DNA from 4 places in the Klebsiella sp. A52 genome. Region 2 is predicted to be linked to each of the others. Evidence: predicted binding sites of a transcription regulator. Region 2 holds the regulator's gene; each other region holds the start of a gene.
The links. Region 2 encodes CRP, which controls carbon source genes, mostly activating them, when cyclic AMP is high. Its sites were predicted from a motif close to ATGTGANNNNNNTCACAT; they were not measured.

Region 1: KGA69_RS14030 (mannitol dehydrogenase family protein) is a predicted target of CRP. The motif match lies at 1,970-1,987, and genes of this name have one in related genera.
Region 3: KGA69_RS13405 (YfcZ/YiiS family protein) is a predicted target of CRP. The motif match lies at 2,202-2,219, and genes of this name have one in related genera.
Region 4: KGA69_RS02000 (glycoside-pentoside-hexuronide (GPH):cation symporter) is a predicted target of CRP. The motif match lies at 2,570-2,587, and genes of this name have one in related genera.

The regions. Positions count from the first base shown of each region.
Region 1 is NZ_CP074437.1:2,960,497-2,964,712, forward strand. It holds gene KGA69_RS14025 (CobW family GTP-binding protein) at 1-290, opposite strand, end outside; gene KGA69_RS14030 (mannitol dehydrogenase family protein) at 412-1,878, opposite strand; gene uxuA (mannonate dehydratase) at 2,085-3,275, shown strand; gene yeiP (elongation factor P-like protein YeiP) at 3,626-4,198, opposite strand.
Region 2 is NZ_CP074437.1:1,777,263-1,781,478, forward strand. It holds gene KGA69_RS08250 (YccS/YhfK family putative transporter) at 1-1,835, opposite strand, end outside; gene crp (cAMP-activated global transcriptional regulator CRP) at 1,886-2,518, opposite strand; gene KGA69_RS08260 (OsmC family protein) at 2,823-3,227, shown strand; gene KGA69_RS08265 (phosphoribulokinase) at 3,290-4,159, opposite strand.
Region 3 is NZ_CP074437.1:2,820,239-2,824,454, forward strand. It holds gene mlaA (phospholipid-binding lipoprotein MlaA) at 1-563, shown strand, start outside; gene fadL (long-chain fatty acid transporter FadL) at 630-1,952, opposite strand; gene KGA69_RS13405 (YfcZ/YiiS family protein) at 2,324-2,608, shown strand; gene fadI (acetyl-CoA C-acyltransferase FadI) at 2,768-4,078, shown strand; gene fadJ (fatty acid oxidation complex subunit alpha FadJ) at 4,078-4,216, shown strand, end outside.
Region 4 is NZ_CP074437.1:427,501-431,716, reverse strand. It holds gene KGA69_RS02005 (glycoside hydrolase family 43 protein) at 107-1,057, opposite strand; gene KGA69_RS02000 (glycoside-pentoside-hexuronide (GPH):cation symporter) at 1,057-2,463, opposite strand; gene aroP (aromatic amino acid transporter AroP) at 2,635-4,008, opposite strand.

The DNA of each region.
Region 1 (4,216 bases), 1.2 Mb from region 2:
TGGCCCAGCCCGGTAGGCTCAATCAACAGACGGTCAGGTTTTCCCTGGCGCAACAGCGTATTGAGCCCAACCTGCATCGGCAGACCGTTGACGCAGCACATGCAGCCGCCGGGGATCTCTTTTAGCAACGCGCCGCTTTCCGCCAGCAGGGCGCCGTCGATGCCGACTTCGCCAAACTCGTTGACCAGCACGGCCCATTTTTCATCCGCAGGTTTATTAGCCAGTAGATGAAGAATTGAGGTCGTCTTGCCGCTGCCGAGAAAGCCCGTGATCAGGTTAGTTTTGGTCACAATTTCTCCAGCACAGAAATGTAATGTTGTAACAGTTGCGACTATCCTGACGAAAAAAGGGGAAAAAGAGAAGGGATACTGCGGACAGAAATGCATTCTGTCCGCTAAACAGCAGAAATTGTTAACTGCGTAGTGCCTTAGCCACGGCTTCGCGGGCGCCTGATTTAACCAACTGATGCCAGGCTGCTGTGACGTCGGCAACAAACTGCGGATTGCCCGGCAGATCCTTGCCAAATATCTCTTCCAGGCTGAGCAGGGCGCTGACGCGCTCTTCTTGCTGGCTGGCGCCAACCAACTGTTTTATTTTGTCGACCAGCGGGTCGCGCACATCAATGGCTTGCCCGGCGTCGTCGACGCCGCTTACATAACGCATCCAGCCAGCCACGCCCAGCGCCAGCAGCGGCCAGCGGCTGCCGTTTGCCAGATGAACGCGAATACTATCGAGCATGCGCTGCGGCAGCTTTTGGCTGCCGTCCATGGCGATTTGCCAGGTACGATGCTTTAACGCCGGATTGGCGAAGCGCGTTATCAGGCTGTCAGCATAGGCAACTAAATCCACGCCGGTAATCGATAGCGTTGGCGCTTGTTCATCAAGCATCAGGCGGCGGGCGGCATGGCGGAAAACATCATCCTGCATACAGTCACTCACATGCGCGTGCCCTGCCAGATAGCCCAGCCAGGCGAGGAAAGAGTGGCTACCGTTGAGCATCCGCAGTTTCATTTGTTCCCACGGCAGGACGTCGCGGGTCATCTGTACGCCCGCCGTTTCCCAGGCCGGGCGCCCGGCGACAAAATTATCTTCCACCACCCATTGAATAAACGGTTCGCAGCTGATGGCGCAGGGATCTTCAACGCCCAGCACGGAGGCAATCTCCGCCAGCGATTCTTCGGTGGCGGCCGGTACGATGCGGTCAACCATAGTGCCGGGGAAGCTGACATGTTCAGCAATCCAGTCGGCCAGCTCCTGACTACGTTTCTCAGCCATGCCGAGAATGGCGTTTTTCACGACGTGACCATTGTCGGGAATATTGTCGCAGGAGAGTACGGTGAAGGGAGCGAGTCCGCGTTCGCGGCGACGATTGAGCGCTTCAACTAAAATACCGGGAGCCGACTGCGGCAGCGTCGGGTTTTCCAGATCGTGAACGATACGCGGCTGGGTTGGATCCAGTTTACCGGTCGCCGGATCGATGCAGTAACCTTTCTCAGTGATCGTCAGCGAAACGATAGCCACCTGCGGTTCGCAGAATTTCTCGATAATCGCCGCCAGCGAATCCAGTCTGGCGTTCAGGCATTCATGCACTGCGCCAACCACGATCGACTGGTTACCCTCAGCGCCTTTTTCCAGCACCGTAAACAGGTGGTCCTGCGCACGCAGTTGGCTCATCAGCTTATCGCCGCTGAACAGGCTGATTTCACAAATTCCCCAGTCGCCACCGCCGGCGTTAAGCACCCGGTCGGTTAGCAGCGCCTGATGCGCGCGGTGAAACGCGCCAAAACCAAGGTGCACGATACGCGAGCGCAATTGGCGGCGATCGTACTGCGGAAGTTGCACGCCTGCTGGCAGCGCGGCGGTAGCGATAGTAGTCATTTTTATACACCTGATTAACCAATGATTAACATCACGCAGTGTAAAGTTATATGACAGCAATTTAAATTGGTAAGCCGAATTTATCCGCTTAGTGTGAGCTGGATCAATCAATGCTACGGGCGAAATTGACCATTAAGCAGAAGCATGTATGGTAGTCGTCATGATGTTTCACATTATTGGTATAACAACTTAAAGAGGGCATTGCGATGGAGCAAACCTGGCGTTGGTATGGACCGAACGATCCGGTATCGCTTGATGATGTGCGCCAGGCGGGCGCCACGGGTGTCGTGACGGCGTTGCATCATATTCCGAATGGCCAGGTCTGGCCGGTAGACGAGATTCAACAGCGTTTAGCGCTGCTGGCGGAAAAAGGCCTGAGCTGGTCGGTGGTCGAAAGTATCCCGGTGCATGAGGATATCAAAACCCACAGCGGACAATATGATAAGTGGATTGCCAACTACCAGCAGAGCATCCGCAATCTGGCGGCCTGCGGTATTGATACCGTGTGCTATAACTTCATGCCGATTCTGGACTGGACGCGTACCGATCTGGAATATCAGCTGGCCGATGGCTCCAAAGCGCTGCGTTTTGACCAGATTGCTTTCGCCGCTTTTGAACTGCACATCCTTAAACGCCCGGGCGCCGAAGCTGACTACAGCGCTGAAGAGCAGCAGCAGGCTGAAGTTTACTTCAAAGCGATGAGCGCGGCGGATATCGACAAGCTGACCCGCAATATCATTGCCGGTCTGCCGGGAGCGGAAGAGGGCTATACCCTCGATCAGTTCCGCGCGCGGCTGGCGGAGTATGACCACATCGATAAAGCGCAGCTGCGTGAGAACATGGCCTACTTCCTGCGGGCGATTGTGCCGGTGTGCGAAGAAGTCGGCGTGCGCCTGGCGGTTCACCCGGACGATCCGCCGCGTCCGATCCTCGGCCTGCCGCGTATCGTGTCGACGATCGACGATATGCAGTGGTTGAAAGAGACGGTAGACAGCATTTATAACGGCTTTACCATGTGTACCGGATCCTACGGCGTGCGCGCCGATAACGATCTGGTGAAGATGGTGGAAACCTTCGGCGATCGTATCCACTTTACCCATTTGCGTTCTACCTGCCGTGAAGAAAATCCTAAAACCTTCCACGAGGCGGCGCACCTGAACGGCGACGTCAATATGGTGGCGGTGGTCAATGCGATCCTGAGCGAAGAGCTGCGTCGTAAGAAAGCCGGCGATCTGCGCCCGATCCCGTTCCGTCCGGATCACGGCCATCAGATGCTTGACGATCTGCGTAAGAAAACCAACCCCGGTTATTCGGCTATTGGCCGTCTGAAAGGCATGGCGGAAGTGCGCGGCGTTGAGCTGGCGCTGAAGATGACCAAATACCCTGAGCTGCTGTAATCATGGCGTGAGGGAAAGCAAAAGGACAGCCAACGGCTGTCCTTTTTTGTGCCTGATATCGGCAGCGAGTAGCCTGGATAAGGAGCGCAGCGCCGCTATCCGGGACATTCCCCGGCCTGCGCTACGCTTAGCCGGTCTACCGAACTACCGAACGTCGCGGGTTGTGTAGCCCGGATAAGGCGCGCAACGCCGCCATCCGGGACATTCCCCGGCCTGCGCTACGCTTAGCCGGGCTACCGAACTACCGAACGTCGCGGGTTGTGTAGCCCGGATAAGGCGCGCAGCGCCGCCATCCGGGAACAGACCCGGCCTGCGCGACGCGGGGCCGGGCAACCGTCAGAGGAGGGGGGTTAGTCCGCGCGGCCCATATAGCGGCACTCTTCGATATGAATGCGGATTTTCTCACCGCTGGTCAGGTATTCCGGAACCTGAATGACCAGCCCGGTGCTCATGGTGGCCGGTTTGGTGCGCGAGCTGGCGGAAGCGCCTTTGATACCCGGTGCGGTTTCTACGATTTCCAGGTCAACGGTCTGCGGCAGCTCCAGCGCCAACAGCTGGCCATCCCAGGTCAGAACCTGCATATCCGGCATGCCGCCTTCCGGGATAAACTGCAGCTCTTCTTCGATCTGCTCTTTGGTGAAGGTATACGGGGTATAGTCTTCTTTATCCATGAATACATATTCGTTGCCATCGACGTAGGAGAAGTCAACGAAACGACGGGTCAGGGTGACGGTATCAACAATATCGTCGCCCTTAAAACGCTCTTCTACTTTCAGGCCGGTACGCACGTCGGAAAAACGCATTTTATACAGCGTTGCTGCGCCACGGGCGCTTGGCGACTGAATATCAATATTTTTAACAATCAGCAGTTTGCCGTTGTAATTCAGCACCATACCTTTTTTAATTTCATTCGCTCTTGGCATTGCAGTAATCCTGTCACT
Region 2 (4,216 bases):
AGATACCGCTGCGCCAGGTCAGGCGTTAGCATCGTATGCTCGCGCGCCAGCGTGGTCATGGCGTTGATATGCTCAACGATAAACTGGCTATGGGTTACCCACAGCTTCATATCTTCCAGATAGTGCGAGTTAAAGCCCGGTTCCTGCATCGCCTGGTTAAGCGAGTTATACAGGGCGTTGTGCGCCTGGTTGACGCGCATACGCTGGTAGGCCAACGCCGGGGCCTGCGGATCGGCGCTAAGGATCAGCCGAATAGCCTCCTGATCGGCCTCCAGGGCATCGTGGGCGTTTTTACGTAGCAGGCCGCTCTGCCATTGCGGCCATAGCCAGACCATCCCGCCAAAGGCGATCAGACAGCCAATGATGGTATCGATAAAGCGGGCGACGATGAACTGCTCGCCGTTAAGCGTTAGCAACTGCAGGGTATATACCGCGGTGACGGTAAAGCCCACCATCGCCCAGCCGTAGTGTTTACGGATGATGAGATAGCTCAGCAGCGTGATGAACAACATACCGCTTAACGTGTAGCTCTCCGGTACGTGGAAATGTAGGGTCAGCCAGGCGATCACCAGGCCCGCCAGGGTGCCTGCCGCCCGGTGGACAATCCGCACGCGGGTGGCGCCGTAACCGTTTTGCGTCACGAACAGCACGGTCATCAGGATCCAGTACGGCTTCGGCAGATGTAGGGCGCTGCCCATCAGGCTGGCGATGCTCAACATTACGCTGATGCGCGCGGCGTTGCGCAGCGCCGGGGATTTCAATGACAGGTAGTTCTTCAGCGCCGGTAGTAGCGGTAGGCGCCGTTCTTTATCCGCCATCAGGTTACGTGCGTACAGCGGGCGCTGGGTGCGCAGCACGCGGGCGATACGACTGAAGTGCCAGGCGCAGAACTGGCCTACCGGGTTATCGGGATGCTGATAAGCGATTTTTTCCAGCGCGCCGATTTGCTTATCCATCTGGAAGCGACGCGGGTAGCGGTGGTAGAGAATATCATCCGCCAGCACCCGCAGACGCGCGGCGACGGTCTGCGCGTTCCAGCGGATAACCGCTTCCGCATGGCTGCGCTCCACCAGTTTTTGTACCTCTTCCGGCTGGTGCAGGCTCACTGAAATATGTTCCTGCAGATCCAGCCCAACCTGGAACGCGCGCAGCAGGCGCTTATGATCGCTACGCTGGTTGGCGGCTAACATATGCATCTGCTGGTAGCATTGGGTAATTAAATCGACCACCTTCTGCTGGCGGGTAAGCAGCGGCGGCAGGGAGGTCGTCGGGTCAGTGTGCTGCGTCAGGAGGCTATATTTGGCCTCGCAATAATTAGCCAGTTCGCGGTAAAGCAGGCTTAACGACTCGCGCAGCGGCTGCTCCCGCCAGAGCCAAAACCAGAACCAGTTAAAGAGTCCGTACCACAAGGTTCCCAGCGCATAGATAAGCAGCGGCTCCCAGATGGGCATATTGCCGGCCAGGCTTAAGGTAAAAATGGCGGCGATAAGCGATGCCGGCAACAGGCGAGCGTGCAGCGAACTGATTTCCGCCGTCACGCCGAGAATCAGCGCCAGCGCGCTGAGGATAAGCGGCAACGGGATGTCCCGCGCCAGAAGCAATTGCACAATCAGGCTGCTGCCGGCAAACAGGCAGCCGCCAACGATCAGGCGTTTGAAAAAGCGTTTATGCGGGGTGTCGAGACCGGCGATATTGCAACAGGCGGGAACTAACGAGAACAGCAACCCTTGCTGCAGATGGCCGAGCAGAAGCCCGATGGCCACAGGTAGACACAGCACCAGCGTTTGCCGCAGTGCGTAGTTGACTTCCGGGTGGTAAATCAGCCTGCGCCACATGGGAGAAACAAAAACGGCGTACTGCGCGGAGCAATACGCCGTTTAGCGACTTAACGGGTACCGTAGACGACGATAGTTTTACCGTGTGCGGAGATCAGATTTTGATCTTCCAGCATCTTCAGAATACGGCCAACCGTCTCACGAGAACAGCCGACGATCTGGCCAATTTCCTGGCGGGTGATTTTGATCTGCATCCCGTCCGGGTGGGTCATGGCATCAGGCTGTTTCGCCAGATTCAGTAAGGTCTGAGCGATACGGCCCGTCACGTCGAGGAAAGCAAGGTTACCGACTTTCTCGGAAGTGACCTGCAGACGACGCGCCATCTGCGAAGAGAGGCGCATCAGGATGTCCGGGTTCACCTGGATTAACTGACGGAATTTTTTGTAAGAGATCTCGGCCACTTCACATGCGGTTTTCGCACGTACCCAGGCACTACGTTCCTGACCTTCTTCAAACAGGCCTAATTCACCGATGAAATCGCCCTGGTTGAGGTAAGAGAGGATCATCTCTTTACCTTCTTCATCCTTGATGAGTACAGCCACGGAGCCTTTTACGATGTAGTAAAGCGTTTCCGCTTTCTCACCCTGGTGAATCAGCGTGCTCTTTGATGGGTACTTATGAATGTGGCAATGAGACAAGAACCATTCAAGGGTAGGGTCTGTTTGCGGTTTGCCAAGCACCATGCGCGGTTATCCTCTGTTATAAGCTATCTCCGGACGCCGACACTACACGGCATCCGGGCATGCAATCGTATTTTTCCCTATGCCTGGGAAGCTGGCTGCTCAATTTATGCAGCCTGTAATGTGAACTCCTCAGCATACATGCGGTACATCAATGTATTACTGTAGCATCCAGACTGTTTTAGCATAGCTTTCACCGCATGTCTCCTGGTGTCTCGCTTCAGCATGACCCAGGTCGCCTTCCGTTGCGAGATTTGTTATGTGCGCGTAATCTGTCAGGAAAATTGCAACAGCGGAGTTAAATTTTATGCAAGCGCGTGTGAAATGGGTGGAAGGTCTAACCTTCATCGGTGAGTCGGCCTCCGGCCACCAGATTTTAATGGATGGCAACTCCGGGGACAAAGCGCCCAGCCCGATGGAAATGGTGCTGATGGCGGCGGGCGGCTGTAGCGCAATTGACGTGGTGTCTATCCTGCAAAAAGGGCGTCAAAACGTCACCAACTGCGAAGTGAAGCTGACCTCTGAACGCCGTGAAGAGGCGCCGCGCCTGTTCACCCATATCAATCTGCACTTTATCGTCACCGGTAAAGAGCTGAAGGATGCGGCGGTGTCCCGTGCGGTGGATTTATCCGCGGAGAAGTATTGTTCGGTGGCGCTGATGCTGGAAAAGGCCGTTAACATCACCCACTCTTACGAAGTGATCGAAGCCTGAGACGAATTGATGTAGCGGGACGCTAACCCCGGCAGCACGGCGACCGGGGTTTTATTTTGCCCTTAACTAATGGTTTTGCCTTCCATCAAGCGCTCGACCAGCGGCGCCATAATGAGCTCCATCGCCAGCCCCATCTTACCGCCTGGCACCACCAGGGTGTTCATATGCGAGATAAACGACCCCTGTAGCATCGCCAACAGCCAGGGGTAATCAATCCCCTGCAAATTGCGAAAGTGAATCACCACGAAGCTTTCGTCGAGCGATGGAATGCCTTTGGCGGCAAACGGATTCGAGGTATCGACCGTCGGCACACGCTGGAAGTTGATATGGGTGCGTGAGAACTGCGGGGTGATGAAATTGATATAGTCTTCCATCGAACGCACCACCGAGTCCATCACCGCTTCGCGCGAATGGCCGCGTTCGCTGGTATCGCGAATGAGCTTCTGGATCCATTCAAGGTTGACGATCGGCACCACGCCGACCAGCAGGTCGACATGTTTCGCCACGTCATGCTGCGGCGTCACCACGCCGCCGTGCAGCCCTTCATAAAACAACACGTCGGTCGGTTCAGGCAGCGGTTGCCATGGGGTAAAGGTGCCGGGAACCTGATTCCAGGGAACCGCTTCATCGTAGGTATGGAGATATTTGCGCGACTGGCCCTTGCCGAATTCGCCGTACTCTAAAAAGGTGCGTTCAAGCAGGCTGAAGTCGTTGGCTTCCGGGCCAAAGTAGCTGATGTGTTTGCCCTGATCGCGCGCCTTGCGGATCGCCATGTCCATTTCCGGGCGAGTATAGCGATGGAAGCTATCCCCTTCGACCTCCGCGGCATGCAGGTTCAGTTGCGAGAAAATTTTGCGAAACGCGAGGCTGGTGGTGGTGGTGCCCGCGCCGCTGGAGCCCGTGACTGCGATCACTGGATGTTTGGCAGACATAACAACTCCCTGATTAAGTGATGGTGTGTCGCCGTATCGCGCCAGGCACTCGCGGTT
Region 3 (4,216 bases), 1.0 Mb from region 2:
AACCGGCGCGTAATGGTTTAAGCAACTTCACCAGCAACCTTGAAGAACCGGCGGTAATGGTCAACTCCTTCCTGCAGGGCGATCCCTATAAAGGCATGGTGCATTTCACTCGCTTCTTCCTTAACACCATTCTTGGGATGGGCGGCTTGATCGACGTGGCCGGTATGGCGAACCCGCAGCTGCAGCGCGTTGAACCGCATCGTTTCGGTAGCACGCTGGGCCACTACGGCGTGGGCTACGGCCCGTACGTACAGTTACCGTTCTACGGCAGTTTCACCCTGCGTGATGAGGGCGGCGACATGGCCGATGGCCTGTATCCGGTACTCTCCTGGCTGACCTGGCCGATGTCTATCGGTAAATGGGCGGTAGAAGGGATTGAAACTCGCGCTCAGCTGCTGGATTCCGACGGCCTGCTGCGCCAGTCTTCCGATCCGTACATCCTGATGCGTGAAGCCTACTTCCAGCGGCACGATTTTATCGCTAACGGCGGTAAGCTGACGCCGGCAGACAACCCGAACGCGCAGGCGATTCAGGATGAGCTGAAAGATATCGATTCGCAGTAATCCACGCGATTCATAAAAGAAAAAGGGTGAACATGATGTTCACCCTTTTTTTATATCGTTTGCTTATCAGAAGCGGTAGTTGAAGTTCGCGCCGTACAGCCAGGCGGTACCTTCAGAACGGAAGGTGTAAGGACCTTCTTTAATTTCTACGTGCTGACCGTGCATGTAAGAGACGCCGACATCCACTGAAGCATCTTTATTGAACGCGTAGGTGGTACCGGCGCTCAGCCACAGGCGATCCTGATCCGGGATAGAGATGGAGCGGGTGCCGGCCGGAATCGGGCTATCATCGAAGGCGATACCGGTACGGAAGGTCCAGTTATCGTCATAGTAATAGGTGGTACCCAGCGCGATGCGATAAGCATCTTTAAAGCCTTCATCTTTATAGAACAGCGTCTGACCATTGCTGCCGGTGGCCTTCAGCTCCTGGAACTGGCTCCAGCTGGTGTAGGTCAGGCTATAGTGCACTGCCCACTGCGGCGCGACGCGGTTATAACCCGACAGCTCCCACATTTCTGGCAGATTGAGAGTCAGCGCGCCGTTAGTGGTACGGCCATCGGTACCGGCCGGTAGACCGAAGTTGCCGAGGATCTGGTTATACGCGGACGGCAGATCGCTCTTATAGTTGCCATCAAAGTCGATTTTAACTTCAGAGCGGTAGGTGAAACCGTAGCGGTTGTTTTTGTCCAGCTCATACAGGATACCGGCGTTCCAGCCGAAGCCCCATTCGTTGCCGTTCAAATGCGCAATCTGAGTGTCTGCAGGGATCTGGGAGACCCGGCCCGCTAGCGCTGGAGGCAGCTTGCCGGAACCGGCAACGATTTGTCCTAAATCACCTGCGTAGCGTTCGATTTTCGCTTTCGCATACACCGCATCAAACCCTAAACCAAAGCTCCAGTTGCTGTTCAGGCGATAGGCGCCGCTTAAATTGAGGTTAACGGTGGTGAGATCGGTTTTGCCACCCATACTGCCGGCAGCATAGTCATCAGCAAACTCAGTCGCGAGACCATAGTTAGAGGTAATAGATGCGCCCCAACCAAACTGCTCGTTTATTGGCGAAACAAAGTGGAAGTTTGGTACCCATGCCGTTGGGGCAATATTGTCTGCATTCAGACTTTTACCGGTAGGCGAGGTACCAGAAACATTAACGTCCGGGTCGACGAAGACGGCGCCTGCCGACATCGTCGGGCGGTCAAACATCATGATTAACGCGGGGTTACGGCTGGCGTTGCCCGCATCGTCAGCGATTGCCCCTTCACCGGAATAGGCACGACCAAGACCTGAAGAGGAGAATTCATTTAACTGGAATCCTGCGGACCAGGCTTGGGTTGAAACAAGTGCTACAGCCACTGCAAGGGCAGATTGGGTAAAGCGGGTTTTCTGGCTCATGCCCATAACCTCATTGAGTTATTTTTATTTAAACTATGTTACATGCCGTAACAGAAGCGCGAAGTGTAGGGTCTGCTTTACGACAGAGAAATCAGACCAGTGGCCTGAGTATAGGTCTGACCAGATGAGTTGTTGCAAGTTTGTTTATGAGATTTTTCAATTGTGATAACAGAAACGCGATCCAGCTGGCAAAATTGCCCCGGTGCGTCATGCCCAAAGTGGTGCATTTTTGTTTTGGATCATTTTTAAGTGTGATTTCTGTCACTTAACCGTTTTCTTGCTATTAACAACTGGAGGGCGGCCGGGGGCGGGCGTAAAATAGGCGCATTATTTGTCTGGCACCAAAGGTGCATATACAGAGGAAATCTACGATGAGTAAATGTAGCGCTGATGAAACCCCAGTTTGCTGCTGTATGGATGTTGGCACCATTGTGGACAACACCGACTGCACCGCCTCCTACAGCCGCGTGTTTGCCAACCGCGCTGAAGCGGAAGCGACGCTCGCCGCGCTGAGCGAAAAAGCCCGCAATGTTGAGTCTGAACCGTGCAAAATTAACTCGACGTTCACCGATGTTGACGGCGGCGTGCAGCTGAATATCGATTTTGTTTTTAGCTGCGAAGCGGAATCGCTGATCTTCCAGCTGGGGTTACGTTAATCCTCTCTCTTAACGCCTCTTTCCTGAGGCGTTATCTTTTCTATTCAATGTGTTTTGGCTCCCACTTTTTCTCTTCCCCGATTGGCTTAATGTAAAAAATTAGTTAAGACTAGTTATCAGGTCAGACCACTTGGTTTTATCGGTTAACAGGGGAGTGTTATGAGTCAGGCATTACCGCTTATCACCCGTCAGGGCGATCGCATTGCCATTGTCAGCGGTTTACGTACCCCATTTGCCCGTCAGGCGACGGCGTATCACGGCGTTCCGGCCGTTGATCTGGGTAAAATGGTCGTCGGCGAAATGCTGGCGCGCAGTGAAGTTCCCCCGGAAGTGATTGAACAGCTGGTCTTTGGCCAGGTTGTGCAGATGCCGGAAGCGCCTAATATTGCTCGTGAAATCGTGCTCGGTACCGGCATGAATGTGCATACCGACGCCTATAGTGTTAGTCGCGCCTGCGCCACCAGTTTTCAGGCGGTAGCCAATATTGCCGAAAGCCTGATGGCCGGCACGATCCGCGCGGGCATTGCCGGCGGCGCGGATTCCTCTTCCGTTCTCCCCATCGGCGTGAGTAAAAAACTGGCCCGCACCCTGGTGGATGCCAATAAAGCGCGTACCCTTGGTCAACGGCTAAAACTCTTTTCCCGCCTGCGCCTGCGCGATCTTTTACCGGTGCCGCCAGCTGTCGCGGAATACTCAACCGGCCTGCGGATGGGCGACACCGCTGAGCAGATGGCGAAAACCTGGGGCATCAGCCGTGAAGATCAGGACGCGCTGGCGCTGCGCTCGCATCAGCTTGCCGCCCGCGCCTGGGAAGAGGGCAAATTGGCCAGTGAAGTGATGACGGCCTATGTGCCGCCTTATCGCGAGCCGCTGGAACAGGACAACAATATTCGTAAAAATTCAACCCTCGCGGATTACCAGAAGTTACGTCCGGCGTTCGATCGTAAACACGGCAGCGTGACGGCAGCAAACAGTACGCCGCTTACCGACGGCGCCGCCGCGGTGATCATGATGACCGAATCCCGGGCCAAAGAGTTGGGGTTAACGCCGCTGGGCTATCTGCGTAGCTACGCTTTCACCGCTATTGATGTCTGGCAGGATATGCTGCTGGGCCCTGCGTGGGCGACTCCCCTGGCGCTCGACAGGGCCGGAATTACCCTTGCAGACCTCACGCTGATTGATATGCATGAGGCTTTCGCGGCGCAGACGTTGGCGAATTTACAATGTTTAGCCAGCAATCGTTTCGCCCGGGAAGTTCTGGGCCGCGCGCAGGCGACCGGGGAAGTCGATGCCAGCAAGTTCAATGTGCTGGGCGGCTCTATCGCTTACGGACACCCCTTTGCGGCGACCGGCGCGCGCATGATTACGCAGACCTTGCATGAACTCCGGCGCCGCGGCGGCGGATTTGGTCTGGTTACCGCCTGCGCGGCAGGGGGTTTAGGTTCAGCTATGGTTCTGGAGGCCGAATAATGGAAGCGGCAACAGCTTTTACGCTTGAAGTTCGCCCGGATAATATCGCCGTTATCACCATCGACGCGCCCGGCGAAAAGATGAACACACTGAAAGCCGAGTTCGGCGGCGAGGTACGGGCGATTATCCGTCAGCTCC
Region 4 (4,216 bases), 1.3 Mb from region 2:
CGGTCCGCGGCCCGGTAAGCCAGAAGCGGTAGCCCTGCTAAGCGCAGCGCAAGCAGGGAAAATCCCAGCGGTGGCGTTGGATCCCGGACGGCTTGCTGTTCATTCTCTACAGCGTATCAGCAGGCGGGATGCCGAAATCGGGCATCCCGTTTTCTTGCCAGCGTACCAGCTTTAGCCGGGTGTGACGGTTAGGATCGTACAGCGGGTCGCCTTCGATTTCGGTGTAGTTGCGCGCGTGGTACACCAGCACATCTTCCCCCTCCGGCGTTTGCGTAAAGCTATTATGGCCGGGACCATACTGGCGGTTTTCATAGCTGGTACGAAATACCGGCTGTGGGGATTTATGCCAGTTTTCAGGCATCCGCGGGTCGGCTTCACGGTCGATCCATAATAATCCCATGCAGTAGTTTTCATCGGTCGCGCTGGCGGAATAGCTGATAAACAGCTTATCGCCGTGTACCAGCACCGCAGGTCCCTCATTGACCATAAATCCCCGGCATTCCCAGGCGAACTCCGGCTTGCTCAGCATGAGCGGCGCGCCTTTTAGCGTCCACGGGTTTTCCAGCTCCGCCAGATAGAGATTGGTATTGCCGGCGATCTGCGGGTCTTTCTGCGCCCATAAATACCAGCGTTTCCCTTGATGGCAGAAAGTAGTGGCATCGAGGGCGAAAGTATCGAACGGGGTGACGATTTGTCCTTTTTCCTGCCAGCGGCCGCTGAGCGGATCGCTGTCGGTACACTCAAGGGCGAACATCCGGTGCTGGAACATCCCCTGGGCGTCGAGGTCATGGGTCGGGGCGGCGGCGAAATAGATATACCACTTGCCGTCGATGGGGTGGAGCTCCGGCGCCCAGATCAGCTGGCTCATCGGCCCGCTTTGCGGCTTGCGCCAGACGGTCACCGGCTCGGCTTCACGCAGGCCTTCCAGCGTAGCGGCGCGGCGGATCTCCAGCCGATCGTATTCCGGTACGGAGGCAATAAAATAGTAGTGGTCTTTATGGCGCAGGATAAAAGGGTCCGCGCGTTGTTCAATAAAGGGGTTAGGCCAGTTGTTCATCAGGCTTTCCTTACGTGTTCACTGGTTTTCAATTCCTGGAGTTCATTCAGTTCGCTGTAGTTACTGCGGCGTTTTTCCAGATCGCTCTGGATTTGGCGCATCAGATTGCGGTCAACTTTCAGCAGGCGTACGACGCCTGCGGTAATCAGGTAGCCAACGCCGGGGATCACAGAGAACAGCAGCACGATACCGTTTAGCGCCGAGGCGCTTTGCTGCTTCGCGCCGGCATCGTAGCCGTACCACGACAGCAGGAAACCCACCATGGCCCCGGCGACCGCCAGCCCCACTTTCAGGAAGAACAGATTGCCGGAGAAGCTGATGCCGGTGATCCGTTTACCGGTTTTCCACTCGCCGTAGTCATCAACGTCGGACATCAGCGACCAGTGCAGCGGCGACGGGATTTGATGCAGGATATTGAGCAGGAAGTAGAGTGCCAGAATCAGCGTCGTGGCATGCGGATTAAAGAAGTAGAACGCGCAGGAGAAGACCGCCAGTACAATGTTGGTCCAGAAAAAGACCTGCAGTTTACACCAGCGGTCGGTCAGCACTTTCGCCAGCATGCTGCCGATCATCATGCCGACCACGCCAAGGCTGATAAACAGGGTGGCGAAGTGGGTAGTTTGCCCCATCACCCAGGTGACGTAGTACATGGTGGCGGCCATGCGGATAAAGCCGGGGCAAACGTTGCACAGGGTTAAGAGCAAAATGCGAACCCACTGGTCGTTTTTCCACACGTCTTTGAGATCTTTTTTCAGCTCGTCGTTGGTTTGGACCGCCGGGCGGATGCGCTCGCGTACGGTGGCGAAGCAGAACAAAAACATACACATGCCGATGAATGCCAATACGGTCATCGCCAGTTGATAACCTTTGGCTTTATCAGCGCCGCCGAACCACTCCGCCATAGGCAGCAGAGTCAGAGAGAGCAGAAGCGTCGCGATACCGACCAGCACAAAGCGGTATGACTGGCAGGCGACACGTTCTTGCGGGTCGGATGTCATCACCGTCCCCAAAGAGCAGTAGGGGATGTTAATCGCGGTATAGGTTATCGACAGCAGGAAGTAGGTGACGAAGGCATAGATAACCTTGCTGTTGTAGGTCCATTCCGGGGTGGTGAACATCAGCACGCTGAACAGGGCGTAGGGGAAGGCCATCCACAGCAGCCATGGGCGAAAGCGGCCATATTTACTGCGTGTGCGGTCGGCCATCGCCCCCATGATCGGGTCGGTGACGGCGTCGATGACGCGCACCGAAAGCAGCAACACCCCAACCAGCGCCGGGGCAAGACCAAAAATATCCGTATAAAAATAGTTAACGAACAACATGATGGCGCCAAAGATAATGTTACATCCGGCATCGCCCATCCCGTAGCCAATCTTTTCTTTCAGCGAAAGTTTATTGCCTGTCATCCTGGAACTCTCCATTGCAGTCTGGAGAGAATTATTGGTCTTAGCGTCGGGAATTACGTTGCAGTAATCCGTCATCGATATGGATAAAACTGTTACAGGAAGGAAAGTGTGAAGCAGATAACAATGCGCCGTGCCCGTCGCTAAAGGACGGACACGGCGTGACGAGATGTATTATTGTGCTTTTACGACGCCGGCGCTTTTCTGTTTAAACAGATAGCCAACGCCGAGAACGGCAATCCATACCGGTATCAGCCACACCGAAATCGCCATCCCCGGGGTCATCAGCATGATGGCCAGTACCGCGACCATAAACAGCAGGCATACCCAGTTACCCAAGGGGTAGAACAGCGCCGGGAAACGTGTTTTCACGCCTTCCTGCTGCTTGGCGCGACGGAATTTGATGTGCGCGAGGCTAATCATCGCCCAGTTAATCACTAGCGCGGAGACAACCAGCGCCATCAGCAGTCCGAACGCCGATTCCGGCGCCAGGTAGTTGATCAGCACGCACAGCGCGGTGACTACGGCGGATACCATAATGGTGTTGACTGGTACGCCGCGTTTATCGAGAGTCAGCAGCGCTTTCGGCGCATTACCCTGCTGCGCCAGGCCGAACAGCATACGGCTGTTACAGTATACGCAGCTGTTGTAAACCGAGAGCGCGGCGGTCAGCACCACGATGTTGAGGGCGTTTGCCACCAGCGTGTCGCCGAGTTCGTGGAAGATCAGGACGAACGGGCTGGTATCGGCGGTGACGCGCGTCCACGGCAGCAGTGAGAGCAGCACGGCCAGGGAGCCTACATAGAAAATAAGGATACGGTAGATAACCTGGTTGGTGGCTTTCGGGATGCTCTTTTCCGGGTTGTCCGCTTCCGCCGCGGTGATACCCACCAGTTCCAGGCCACCGAAGGAGAACATAATGATCGCCATCATCATTACCAGCCCGGTGAAGCCGTGCGGCAGGAAACCGCCCTGATCCCACAGGTTACTGACCGTCGCCTGCGGGCCGCCGTTGCCGCTGAACAGCAGCCAGGCGCCGAACAGAATCATGGCCACTACCGCGACGACTTTAATAATCGCGAACCAGAATTCCATTTCGCCGAACACTTTTACGTTGGTCAGGTTAATGGCGTTAATAGCGATGAAGAAGACTGCTGCCGAAGCCCAGGTAGGGATTTCCGGCCACCAGAACTGGATATATTTGCCGACGGCGGTCAGCTCCGCCATGGCGACAAGCACATACAGCACCCAATAGTTCCAGCCGGAGGCAAAGCCTGCAAAGCCGCCCCAGTACTTATACGCAAAATGGCTGAATGAACCGGCTACCGGTTCTTCGACGACCATTTCGCCGAGTTGACGCATGATCAGGAAGGCGATAAACCCGGCGATAGCATAGCCGAGAATAATACCAGGACCTGCAGATTGAATCACTGACGCACTACCCAGGAATAAGCCCGTACCGATAGCGCCTCCTAGCGCAATGAGCTGTATATGGCGGTTCTTCAAGCCGCGCTTGAGTCGATCGCCATGCTGTTGACCTTCCATCATGAAACCTCGTGTATGGTTATTATGTTTATACGCTTCATCCTTCAGGTTGCTGCTTTGCTGTCCGTCTCTGCCAAATAGCATAGTTAGCTAATTTCAAGGCGTTTGAGGCCAGTTTTTACCCGAGTGACGCAACGCACACATTGTTGTGTTTGTGTAATTATGAAATTCCATTTTTGTATTTATTTCTTTACGGAAAGCAAAGCGGAAA